Linked DNA regions of Endozoicomonas sp. GU-1. The protein of the gene in region 2 interacts with the protein of the main gene of each other region in a pairwise test. Links are inferred from orthologs where the notes say so. Each region holds a gene or a part of one and is shown on either strand. Other genes may lie near its edges.

Evidence for each region.
Region 1: the proteins of rlmKL (region 2) and typA interact in binary tests that used the Escherichia coli proteins (3 or more experiments, as listed by UniProt). The link is inferred for Endozoicomonas sp. GU-1 from one-to-one orthologs.

Annotation. Positions count from the first base shown.
Region 1 is NZ_CP114771.1:5,239,847-5,245,243, forward strand. The notes cover bases 76-2,966. They hold typA (translational GTPase TypA), read left to right. Parts: upstream 76-557; coding sequence 558-2,375; downstream 2,376-2,966. Other genes in these bases: O3276_RS21910 (hypothetical protein), read right to left, coding at 2,430-2,966. Outside these bases: O3276_RS21900 (acyloxyacyl hydrolase), read left to right, coding at 1-57; more of O3276_RS21910, read right to left, coding at 2,967-3,455; O3276_RS21915 (alpha/beta hydrolase family protein), read left to right, coding at 3,739-4,002; pip (prolyl aminopeptidase), read left to right, coding at 4,011-4,691; dtd (D-aminoacyl-tRNA deacylase), read left to right, coding at 4,725-5,162; O3276_RS21930 (hypothetical protein), read right to left, coding at 5,228-5,397. UniProt on the Escherichia coli protein: A 50S ribosomal subunit assembly protein with GTPase and nucleotide-independent chaperone activity, required for 50S subunit assembly at low temperatures, may also play a role in translation.
Region 2 is NZ_CP114771.1:1,319,551-1,325,684, forward strand. Bases 65-3,006 are described here. They hold rlmKL (bifunctional 23S rRNA (guanine(2069)-N(7))-methyltransferase RlmK/23S rRNA (guanine(2445)-N(2))-methyltransferase RlmL), read right to left. Parts: upstream 2,651-3,006; coding sequence 479-2,650; downstream 65-478. Other genes in these bases: O3276_RS05405 (phosphoadenosine phosphosulfate reductase domain-containing protein), read right to left, coding at 65-364; rmf (ribosome modulation factor), read left to right, coding at 2,905-3,006. In the rest of the region: more of O3276_RS05405, read right to left, coding at 1-64; more of rmf, read left to right, coding at 3,007-3,138; O3276_RS05420 (quinone-dependent dihydroorotate dehydrogenase), read right to left, coding at 3,203-4,225; O3276_RS05425 (ankyrin repeat domain-containing protein), read left to right, coding at 4,858-6,134. UniProt on the Escherichia coli protein: Specifically methylates the guanine in position 2445 (m2G2445) and the guanine in position 2069 (m7G2069) of 23S rRNA. Methylation occurs before assembly of 23S rRNA into 50S subunits.

The sequences.
Region 1 (5,397 bases), 3.9 Mb from region 2 along the record:
CACTCTCAGAATGAAGGGCTGGACTTCCAGATGCTTGGCATGACGATGAAGTGGTAAAATACATTATCAATACCTGATGGCTTGTCAGTGTCGTTCAACGCTGACAGGCCATTTTTATTTCTGGGCCTGTTAAGCCATGAGTGCTTTCCAAACTTCCGTAAGATCAGCTACCGGCAAGTGGCCCCGCGATCGGCAAGACTCAAAAGACCGCTTTGGCTTGCAGGGCAATGCCCGGGGCCGATGGAAAACATGTGTTATATGATTTCCGTTCCCGGTTTATTGTTGATGGCTTTGAGCATTAGCAAAATCCTTTTGGCTGGTTTCCGTGGCAATGTCAACGTGGTAACTCGGCTATATCTGGTCATATACGTATACCCATGCACTTAAATGCTGGTAAGGCGGGCAGATATAAGGGTGTATAAAACTTGCGTATGAGTGGCGTAGTGGTAGGATTGCCGCCATTTTAGTTGCTCGGCCTCCTGGAGCAGACAGATTTAAAAGTGTGTACAAATATGTGTACGAAAAAGATTTAAAGATTTTGAAAGGCGGAATAAGTTTTGGAAATTAATAAGTTAAGAAACGTTGCCATTATCGCCCACGTAGACCACGGCAAGACTACGCTGGTGGATAAGCTGCTGCAGCAGTCAGGTACTCTGGGTCGTAAGGATCAGGGCGCTGAGCGTATCATGGACTCCAATGACCAGGAAAAAGAACGTGGTATTACCATCCTGGCCAAGAACACCGCGATTGAGTGGCAAGATTTCCATATCAATATCGTTGATACCCCGGGACACGCTGACTTCGGTGGTGAAGTTGAGCGGGTGCTCTCCATGGTTGACTCGGTTCTGCTGCTGGTGGATGCCGTTGATGGTCCGATGCCACAGACCCGCTTTGTTACCCAGAAGGCCTTTGAGCAGGGTCTGAGCCCGATTGTAGTAATCAACAAGGTTGATCGTCCGGGTGCTCGCCCTGACTGGGTTATGGATCAGGTGTTTGATCTGTTTGATCGTCTGGGCGCTACGGATGAGCAGCTGGACTTCCCGGTGATTTACGCCTCTGCACTGAACGGTGTTGCCGGTCATGATCCGGACAATCTGGCTGAAGATATGACACCGCTGTTTGAGATGATTACTGAGCGTGTGCCTGCACCACCGGTCAATGTTGACGGTCCTTTGCAGATGCAGATCAGTGCCCTGGATTACAACAGCTACGTCGGTGTTATCGGTATTGGCCGTATTACCCGTGGTGTACTGAAGCCTGGTCAGCAGATTGTACTGGTGGATCGTGACAACAAGCAGCGTAAGGCCAAAGTGCAGCAGGTCATGGGGCATCTGGGGCTTGAGCGTGTTGAAGTGGCGGAAGCCCGTGCCGGTGACATTGTCTGCATTACCGGTATTGATAAGCTGAACATCTCTGACACGATCTGTGATCCTGAACGTCCGGAAATGCTGCCACCGCTGACGGTTGATGAGCCAACAGTCAGCATGACCTTCCAGGTGAATGACTCTCCGTTTGCTGGTCAGGATGGCAAATTCGTTACCTCCCGTAATATCCGTGAGCGTCTTGATCGCGAACTGATCTCCAACGTAGCGCTGCGCGTTGAGCAGGGCGATGATGCAGATAAGTTCAAGGTATCCGGCCGTGGTGAACTGCACCTGTCTGTTCTGATTGAAACCATGCGTCGGGAAGGGTTTGAGCTGGCGGTTTCCCGTCCACAGGTGGTGGTCAAGGAAATTGACGGCGTTAAGCAGGAGCCCTTTGAGCACGTGGTGGTGGACATTGAAGAACAGCACCAGGGACCGGTGATGGAAGAGCTTGGCCAGCGTCGTGCTGAACTGAAAGATATGGTGCCGGATGGCAAAGGCCGTGTGCGTCTTGACTTCATTATGCCGGCCCGTGGTCTGATCGGTTTCCGTTCGCAGTTCCTGACCATGACTTCAGGCAGCGGTATCCTGACCTCCATCTTCGATCACTACGGTGAAGTCAAGGGTGGGGAAGTTGGCCAGCGCAACAACGGGGTTCTTATCTCCATGGTGAATGGCAAGGTGCTGGCTTATGCGTTGTTCAGCTTGCAGGAGCGTGGCCGTCTGTTCATTAACCCCAACGTTGATGTTTATGAAGGCCAGATTATCGGTCTGCACAGTCGCGATAACGATTTGACGGTAAACCCCACCAAAGCCAAGCAGCTGACGAACATTCGTGCCGCAGGTACCGATGAGAACATCATTCTGACACCGCCGGTTCGCCACTCTCTGGAACAGGCCCTGGAGTTTATTGATGACGATGAGCTGGTTGAGGTGACGCCCAACCATATCCGTATTCGCAAAAAGTTCCTGAAGGAACATGAGCGTAAGCGTGCAAGTCGTTCGAAGTAATACTGGCGAATAACTGCAATACTGTATGCAAAACCCCACTTAGTGTGGGGTTTCTTATGGCCCTAACCAGGGGTTGCCGGGGTATGGGACTGTGGTCGTTAGCTGAGTAATAATCGCTGCAATAACAAGGCATGCCACAAAGGTATAACCCGGTGATGCTATCCAGCCTTCCAGAAAGTGAGGGTTACGTTTTCCTTCCGCTAAAAAGTGTCTTTTCTTTTCATGTTTAACCCGTTTGTTTTTATTTGCCTTGTAGCGCTGTCGCATTTGTTCAATGTCGGACGTTGTCAGGGGAGATACCGGGGGCCTGTTGCTTTTCTGGCTCAGTCGGTGAGAGACCAGAAAACCGTATTCCAACGGTGAGGTGAGTAATATGACCGGGTTGATGTGCGGGTTGTCGTAGAGTTCAGGAATGGTTGCAAACAGGTCTTCACTATTGTCCAGAACCACTGCTGGCGAGGACGTCAGATCGGTGCTGATGGGCCCCGGACCCAGTATTTTGCTGGTGGCTATTCGGTTGTGGCTGATATCGATATCAACAATATACAGATTTGCTGACAGGGCGATGCATTGCAAAACCGCATGCCGCTTCTCCTTAACCCTCTTGAAGTTCTCCAGCATTAACATTTCAGGGCAAACCCGGGTGTTGCTAATGGTGGTTCTGGTTAATAGTTCAAACAGCTTGTTATAGAGTTCGTCATCACGGACGAGATGCTTATCCAGTTCCGTGTGATGGCTTAACCAAGCCGCGAGGTCATCCTTGCTCTGCTCATGGATGAACGTTTCAAAGACGTTTTTCTCTTTTTTATTTAGATTCAATGCTGGCTGAAGCAGTTGCTGCAGCTCACCATCCGCCGTTCTGCCCGCCGAAATAAGCAGTTGTGAAAGATAGTGATAAAATTGTTCGGGTCGACAGGTATGCAGGGCTTGTAAAGCCGTCAGGGTATATTGCCAGCGATCATGCTGTTGGGTTTCAGGATTGGTTGAGTAAATCTTAAAGCCCGTCCTGGCTACCCATTGCTGAATCATTATTTGATCATCATCAGAGAAGTACCGGGATGCTCTGGCGGGTATTGCCATTAGGATGATCAAAAAGACCACAATTGTTTTAATTACTTTTCCAGGTTGGTATTTCATATTCTTCGGGCTGTTGCTGTTTTATTACCCTCTCCTGAGAGGTCGGTGTACGTAGCTGAATGGCGTGGTGTTATCAGTAGAGGATGTTTATGTTCTAAGTCTCAGACAGGTTGCCGCCGAATTAGTTCAAGTTATGTTTTTAAAAGTGACGACGTGCCCTTTGCCGCAATAACCGTTTAAGGTTAAGGTTAGGCATTGTTCTGGTGTTTTCCTGAAAGGATTTTCCATGCGCACCCTGTATCCTGCCATCAAGCCCTACGCTACCCGGCACCTGCAAGTTGATGATATTCATGAGATATACATTGAAGAGTGTGGTTCTCAGGATGGGCTACCGGTTCTTTTCGTGCATGGTGGACCGGGTGCCGGTTGTACAGAGCAGGATCGCCGTTTTTTTGATCCGGAAAAGTATCGGATTATTCTTTTTGATCAGAGGGGGAGTGGCCGCTCCAGCCTCATGCTGAACTGGATCACAATAATACCACTGCACTGATTGAAGACATGGAGTTGATTCGTGAAAACCTGGGCGTTGAGCGGTGGCTGGTGTTTGGCGGCTCCTGGGGCTCAACACTTTCGTTGCTGTATGCTCAGGCGCACCCGAAGCGTGTGTCAGGACTGGTTCTCAGGGGAGTTTTTCTTTCCCGGCAACAGGATCTTGACTGGCTTTATAAAGAGGGAGCCAGCAGAGTATTTCCGGATCACTGGGCGCACTTTCTGGAGCTGATACCGGAAGGTGAACGAGGTGATCTTCTGGAAGCTTATTATCAGCGGCTGTTTGGCGAGGATGAACTGGCCAGAATGAATGCTGCCAAGCACTGGTCTTTGTGGGAGGGCAATACGGCAACTCTGCGACCCAACCATGAACTGGTGGATCACTTTGCTGATCCACACCTGGCCTTATCCCTTTCGCGGATAGAATGTCATTACTTTAAACATAAGTCCTTCATTAACCCGAATCAGATTATCGAGAAGATGAATCTGATATCAGCCATTCCCGGCGTGATCGTGCATGGGCGTTATGACATGATCTGTCCGCTGGATAATGCGCAGGCGCTTGCGGATCACTGGCCGCAAGCAGATTTGCAGATTATCCGGGATGCCGGTCACGCTTCCTGTGAGCCGGGCATTGTGGATGCACTGGTCAGGGCAACGGATGATTTTGCCCGAAGATTGGCTCCATAAGAGCATATTGGAAAAACAACTCGAGATGCATCGATGAAAGTTTTGATTCAGCGGGTCAGTCATGCCAGCGTGGTGGTGGATGGGGAAACGGTCGGAGAAATCGGTTCCGGCATTCTTCTGTTGCTGGGTGTCGAAAAAGGGGATGACCTGGCTCTGGCGGATAAACTGCTGGATAAAGTGTTGAAATATCGAATTTTCAGTGATGATCAGGGCAGGATGAACCTTGGTTTGCGCGATGTGGGGGGCGGCCTGCTTATTGTTTCCCAGTTCACCCTGGTTGCGGATACCCGTAAAGGATTGCGCCCGGGTTTCAGCGCCGGAGCCTCTCCTGAGCAGGGAGAAAAGCTATATCACTACTTTGTTGAGCGGGCTGAAGCTCTGCATCACAATGTTGCCACCGGCCGCTTTGGTGCAGATATGAAAGTCTCCCTGCTCAATGATGGGCCGGTGACATTTCTGCTGGAGTCTTAGCGTTAAATACCGAAAAACGGAATGGATCATCAAGCCCGGTAATAGGCTGATGATCCATATTTTGGCTACAGTGCAGCATTATCATCCCCGGAAGCATCTGTTTCGACCGTTTTGAATACCTCCATTTCAAACTCAGGCTTGCCATTGAGGGGAAGCAAGGGTGGCATGCCTTCAGCATCTTCCTTGTTGAAGAAACAGTAAGTAGACTCATCAACAGGGAGGGACTCGTAGGTGT
Region 2 (6,134 bases):
CAAAAGGCTCCAGTTTTACCTGCCGGGTAAACTCATCATGTTCCGGGGTGTCAACCTCCGGCACACCACCGTAAATGGCATCACGGAAACCACGACTGTATTGTGGGTGAAAGACCCGGATATTGAGCTGCAAACGCCGAATCAGCTGGTCAGCAAAGCGGTAAGTCGCTTCAGTACCGTAGCCCGAATCGATCCAGACCACTGGGATATCCGGCTTGACCCGGGTGGCCATATGGATAATGGCCGCTTCATGGGGCCCGAAGTTGGTGGTCAGCACCGGTTTTTCAGCACGCTGGACGGCCCACTGGATAATAGCCTGCGGGCTCAGAGTCGACAGATCCTGATTAATCATCTCCAGATTCATTATTTTCCCCATCAATCCATAACTTAACAACATGCACTATAAGAGTGAGGCTTTATAACCACAAAGATTAATATGGACTATAAATATTACTGAATTAAATGCCATCTTCAGTACTCAGCGCTGAATACACCAGCAACGATGAATACCCGGTCTTCGCTGGAAATCCCGATCAATGGTAGTAGCCGTGATCTCCTCAACACGGAACTTCTGCACCAGTTCTTTGGCCAGCTGGAAACGTCGGAAGTTGTTGGAGAAATAGAGCACCCCACCCGGTTTCAGCCTGGCCATTGCCCGCTCGATCAACTCAACATGGGCTTCCTGCACATCAAATACCCCGCGCAGCCGCTTGGAGTTTGAGAAGGTAGGGGGATCCATAAAGATCAGATCATAGTTCCGGGTATCCTGTTTCAGCCACTGCAGGCAGTCCGCCTGCTCCAGCCGGTGTTTGCGATCCACCAGGCCATTGAGCGCCAGATTCTTTCTGGCCCAGCCAAGGTAGGTATTCGACAGATCAACACTGGTGGTACTGGCCGCACCGGCCACGGCGGCATGAACCGTTGCCGTTCCGGTGTAGCAGAACAGGTTCAGGAAATCTTTACCGGCGGCCTCCCGGGCGATACGCAGGCGCATTTTCCGGTGATCCAGAAACAGGCCGGTATCCAGATAGTCCCTCAGGTTCACCAGTAAACGACAATCACCTTCTTTCACCTCAAGCATATCACCGGACTGCTCAAGCTTTTCGTACTGTCGCTTGCCAGACTGACGTTCACGACGCTTGAAGACCACATGACTATCCGGAATACCCAACACACCGGGAATCACTTCCAGCGCTTCCAGCAGACGCTGATGGGCCTTAGTCTCATCAATGCTTTTCGGTGCCGCGTATTCCTGCACATGAACCCAATCCCTGTAGAGATCCACGGCAACGGCATACTCCGGCATATCCGCATCATATAGACGATAACAGTCGACATTCTCTTTCCTGGCCCACTTACCCAACTGCTTCAGATTCTTCTTCAAGCGGTTGGCAAACATTTCACCACCGGCAGTGCTGGCCTTGAATAAGGTATTAGCCCCACTGTCCACACGGCTCTGCCCGGAAGCCGGCTGGTCAGCCTGTCGCTCACGAACATCATAGAGAAACAGCTTGCAGGAGAGCGCACCATTAAACAGGGTATAGCTTTTCTTCGGCCCCATGCCCAGACTTCTGACCAGCGCCTGTGAAGAGGTAAAGATCGCCGCCTGCCAACCCGGCGTCTGCTGTTTGATTTTTTCGCCAAGGTGTTTGTAGAGATAAACGAGGCTGGCCTCATCGCCCATGCGCTCACCATAGGGTGGGTTAGCAATCACCAGCCCGGCTGGAATCCCCGGGTCAACCTTCAGACTGGCCAGCTCCTGCTGTTTGACAGTAATCAGCTTACCCAGCCCGGCACGCTGGATATTGGCCCTGGCTCTCCCGACAATTTTTGGCAGACCTTCATAGCCTACGATGGTCGTATTAATCGCAGCCAGGCCAGCCGTGCGGCGGGCACGGGCTTCCTCCAGTACTGCCAACCAGATTTTGGGAATATGCCCCATCCACTTATCAAAGCCAAAACGGGCCCTGAGCAATCCGGGCGCGATATCCGCCGCCATCATGGCTCCTTCAATCAGAAAGGTGCCTGAGCCACACATAGGGTCCAGCAGTGTGCTGCCCTGTTTCGCCAGTTCAGGCCAGCGGGCACGGTACAAAATCGCTGCCGCCAGGTTCTCTTTCAGGGGCGCTTCACCGGCTTCCAGACGGTAACCGCGCTCATGCAGGCTCTGGCCGGACAGGTCAATGGCAACAAATGCCCTGCCGCTTCTGGCGTGCACATTGACCCGCAGATCCGGCTTGCTGTTATCCACAGATGGCCGCCAGCCATAACGATCCCGCAGCTGATCAACAATGGCATCCTTGACCAACTGGGAACCAAAGCGGGTATGGGTGATATCCGGTGTCGAACCATTGAAATCAATCCGAAAGCTGGAGCCCTGATCCAGATGCTCATCCCAGTCAAAGGATTGCACGCCCTGATACAGCGCATGCTTGTCAGAAGCATCCACTTCGCCGATGCGCAACAGAATCCGACTGGCCAGACGAGACCACAGGCAAGCCCTGTAGGCCAACTCAAGGTGACCGGCAAAGCTGACTCCGGCAACGGTCTCTGCCACTTCACTGGCTCCCAGTTCCTTCAGCTCTTCTGCCAGCAGGGATTCTACCCCCTTGGGACAACTGGCAAACAGAGTCAACATCGTTGTACTCATAACGTCATATTCCTGAAAAAAGCTAAAAAACAGCTCTTATTAACTAAAAATTCTCAATGTTTTCTCAACAAAAGCTTCAGATTTGGATAAAACTTAGAATGTTGACTTTCCTTGGGTGAATACCTTCTTCAGTCGACACTCTGCCCACACTGTCTTTTGGGGGACAGTTAGCACTTGCGGCTGTCCGGTCATTCTGAACCAAACCCGAGGTGCCAGGGAGGCCGTCAAAAACCATATCAGCAAGAGGCATTACCATGTTGAAAAGACTCAAAAGGGATAAATCAGATAGAGCCTTTAATAAAGGATACCAAGTGGGCCTGTCTGGCCGTTCCAGGGATATCTGCCCCCACCAGGAGGCAGATTTGCGCCAGTCGTGGTTAAGTGGCTGGCGTGAGGGTCGAGTTGATAACTGGGAAGGAATGACAGGAATCTCGGGGTTACACCGAATGTATAACTTCTCTCACTCCTATTCAGCCAACCAGCTCTGATTGCGCTGTCAACAAGCCCCGTTCGGGGCTTTTTGATATCACCCGCTTGATCAAACGCGCTTTCTCATGCATCAACAGAATAGACCGCTTCCGCAGCCTCTCGGATCAACTCCGGCCCCTTATAAATAAAGCCCGAATATATCTGCACCAGGCTGGCCCCGGCCCGGATCTTATCCGCTGCCGTCTGAGCATCCATAACACCACCAACACCGATAATCGGCAGCTTACCGGAAAGCTCACTGGCAAGCAGTCGAATCACTGCCGTGGACTTATCACTCAACGGCGCACCACTGAGTCCTCCCGCTTCCTCGGCTGTCGCAAAGCCGCTGACCTTATCTCGATCCAGTGTCGTATTGGTGGCAATAACGCCATCCAGCTCATAGGACACCAACTCGGCAGCAACTGAGGCTATTTCATCGTCGGTCATATCCGGGGCAATTTTGATGGCCAGAGGAACCTGGCGACCATAAGCTTTAGCCAGTGACGCCTGTTCTTCCTTCAACACTGACAGCAGGCTTTTCAAGGCATCACCATATTGCAGTTTTCTTAACCCGGGAGTATTCGGGGAAGAGAGGTTAACGGCAACATAACCGGCGTAGGGATATACCTTACGCAGACAGGTGAGATAATCCTGGTTGGCATCTTCAACAGCCGTGGTCAGGTTCTTGCCAATATTAATACCGATAATGCCTTTGTATTGGCTCTTTTGAACATTCGCAACCAGTTGATCCACACCCAGATTATTAAACCCCATACGGTTGATCAACGCTTCTCTCTCAGGGATACGGAACATTCTTGGTTTGGGGTTGCCGGGCTGCCCCACCGGCGTCACGGTTCCCAGCTCAAGAAAGCCAAAGCCCAGACTGCCCAGACCATCAATACACTCACCATTTTTATCCAGCCCCGCTGCCAACCCAACCGGATTGTTAAAGGTCAATCCCATCACTTCCCTTGGTTTGACAGGGACAGCAGGTGCCATCAACCGGGTAAGACCAAGACGCCCCCCCGCACTGATCATTTCCATGGCAACATCATGGGCAGTTTCGGCAGAAAGGCAAAACAGGGCACTTCGTGTCAATTTATACATAGGAGTTATCGATCAGTATGCACCAGACAAAATTCGAAGGATTATACGATCTCTAATCCCTTTTGTCTTCAGGAGACACCTTATAAGCGTTCATCGTGCGACAAAAAACAGGAACCGATAAAACCGGGAGCAAAGGGCTCAACTGCAAACCGGACATAAAACCCAATACCAAGCCACTGGAAACTCTGCACCAAACTCGGCACAACGCCTTTGATTTCTCCTTTCTGAATTAACGACCATTGTCTGGTGCAACGCGGTTAGGCGCGCGCCTGACTTTAGGATTTTAACGACCATCGCCTTTCATTTGTTATAAAGTTTGATTTTTATGGAACTTATTTCTGCTGATTTTGTCTTTACGATTGCTTTTAAAGACGCAGCCATGCATCTGTGCCTTTAATTATTGAAATATATAATTTTATTTGATCATGTACTTATATCCAAAATTTAACATTAACATGAAGTAGGTCAAAATGATGAACAGTATCAGCGACAGTTCGGCAGGCTTACCACTTAAATGTTCTTCCATATGTATAAATGACGGACGTATCGGAGGTCAGTTTGGTGGGCACTCACTGGTGGAAACGTCCTGTAAAGAAGGCCACGTTTTCCACTTGGAATGCATCACCAAACACTTGGATAGTCAGAAGGAGACAAGCCTTGATAAACGCCAATGTAGTGAATGCAAAGAACCGGCACTGCCATTGATTCCTAAGGACGGGAGTGAAGTCGGTGAAAACAAATATTGTGAATCATCCCCGATACTTAATACATGCCGTACCGGTGATTGGGAATTGCTGGAAGATCTGCTGGGCAAAAATGAGGCTTGTGCAAATCAGAAATACTACTCGGCGCTAGACTTTGGTGAAAGGTACCCGTTAGCTGTCGCCATACAGAGCAAAAATCAGAGCAAAAATGCTGAATTAATCCAGACTCTGGTCAACCACGGTGCCGACGTCAATGCTCGCGTTGGTGATGGTGAAACAGTTCTCCACTTAGCCGCTCGTAACGGCAACGCAAATGCTGAATTAATCCGGACTCTGGTCAACCACGGTGCCGACGTCAATGCTCGCAATAATGATGGTGAAACAGTTCTCCACTTAGCCGCTCGTAACGGCAACGCAGAGAGCGTCAGGGCACTGCTGGACATTGATCCCTTTCTGGCCATAGATAAAAATAATGATGGTAAGACCGCTCTCCACTTGGCTCTCAATGCTCACGATCATGATTGCATCGAGCGTAAGGAAATCCTTAAAACGGCGCTAGATAATCCTGCTCTCAGCAAAGCTGACAGGTTTGACGACCCAAAAAACGAATTCATCGAGCAACTGGGCAATGATCGATCCCGGCTTTCTGCCGCTCTCCACATTGCAGTCGACAATGGGAACATAAAGATGGTCAAGAAATTGCTGACCAGTGACCGCTCCTTGGCTAAAGAGAAGGATCACCGTGGCGACACGGTTCTTGTCAATGCTGCCAGAAAAGGCAGAACAGAGTTTGTTAAGGCATTGCTGGCCATTGCCCCCTCCTTAGCCAAAGATGATGACAGTGTCTCCAAAGCTCTCGAAAGTGCTGCCTTCAGTGGCCACAAAGATACCGTCGAGACATTGTGGAACATTAACCCCTCCCTCGTGCCCAAGGTTTTCATATCGGCTATTAAAGATAACCTGGCAGAGGTTGTCGATGTTTTTCTGAATATTGAAGATAAAGATAAAGACTCCTTGGCCAAGCAAGAAATGGCTCTCCACTTCGCTATCGGTAATAACTGCAGGCGTACCGTCGATTTATTGCTGGACTTTGATATCTCCCTGGCCAAACATAGGGATAGCAGAGGTTTATCGGCTTTCGAACTAGCAATACAGGCAAATACGGATATCGCCATAAAAATGCTGGAAAAAGATAGTGGCCTGGC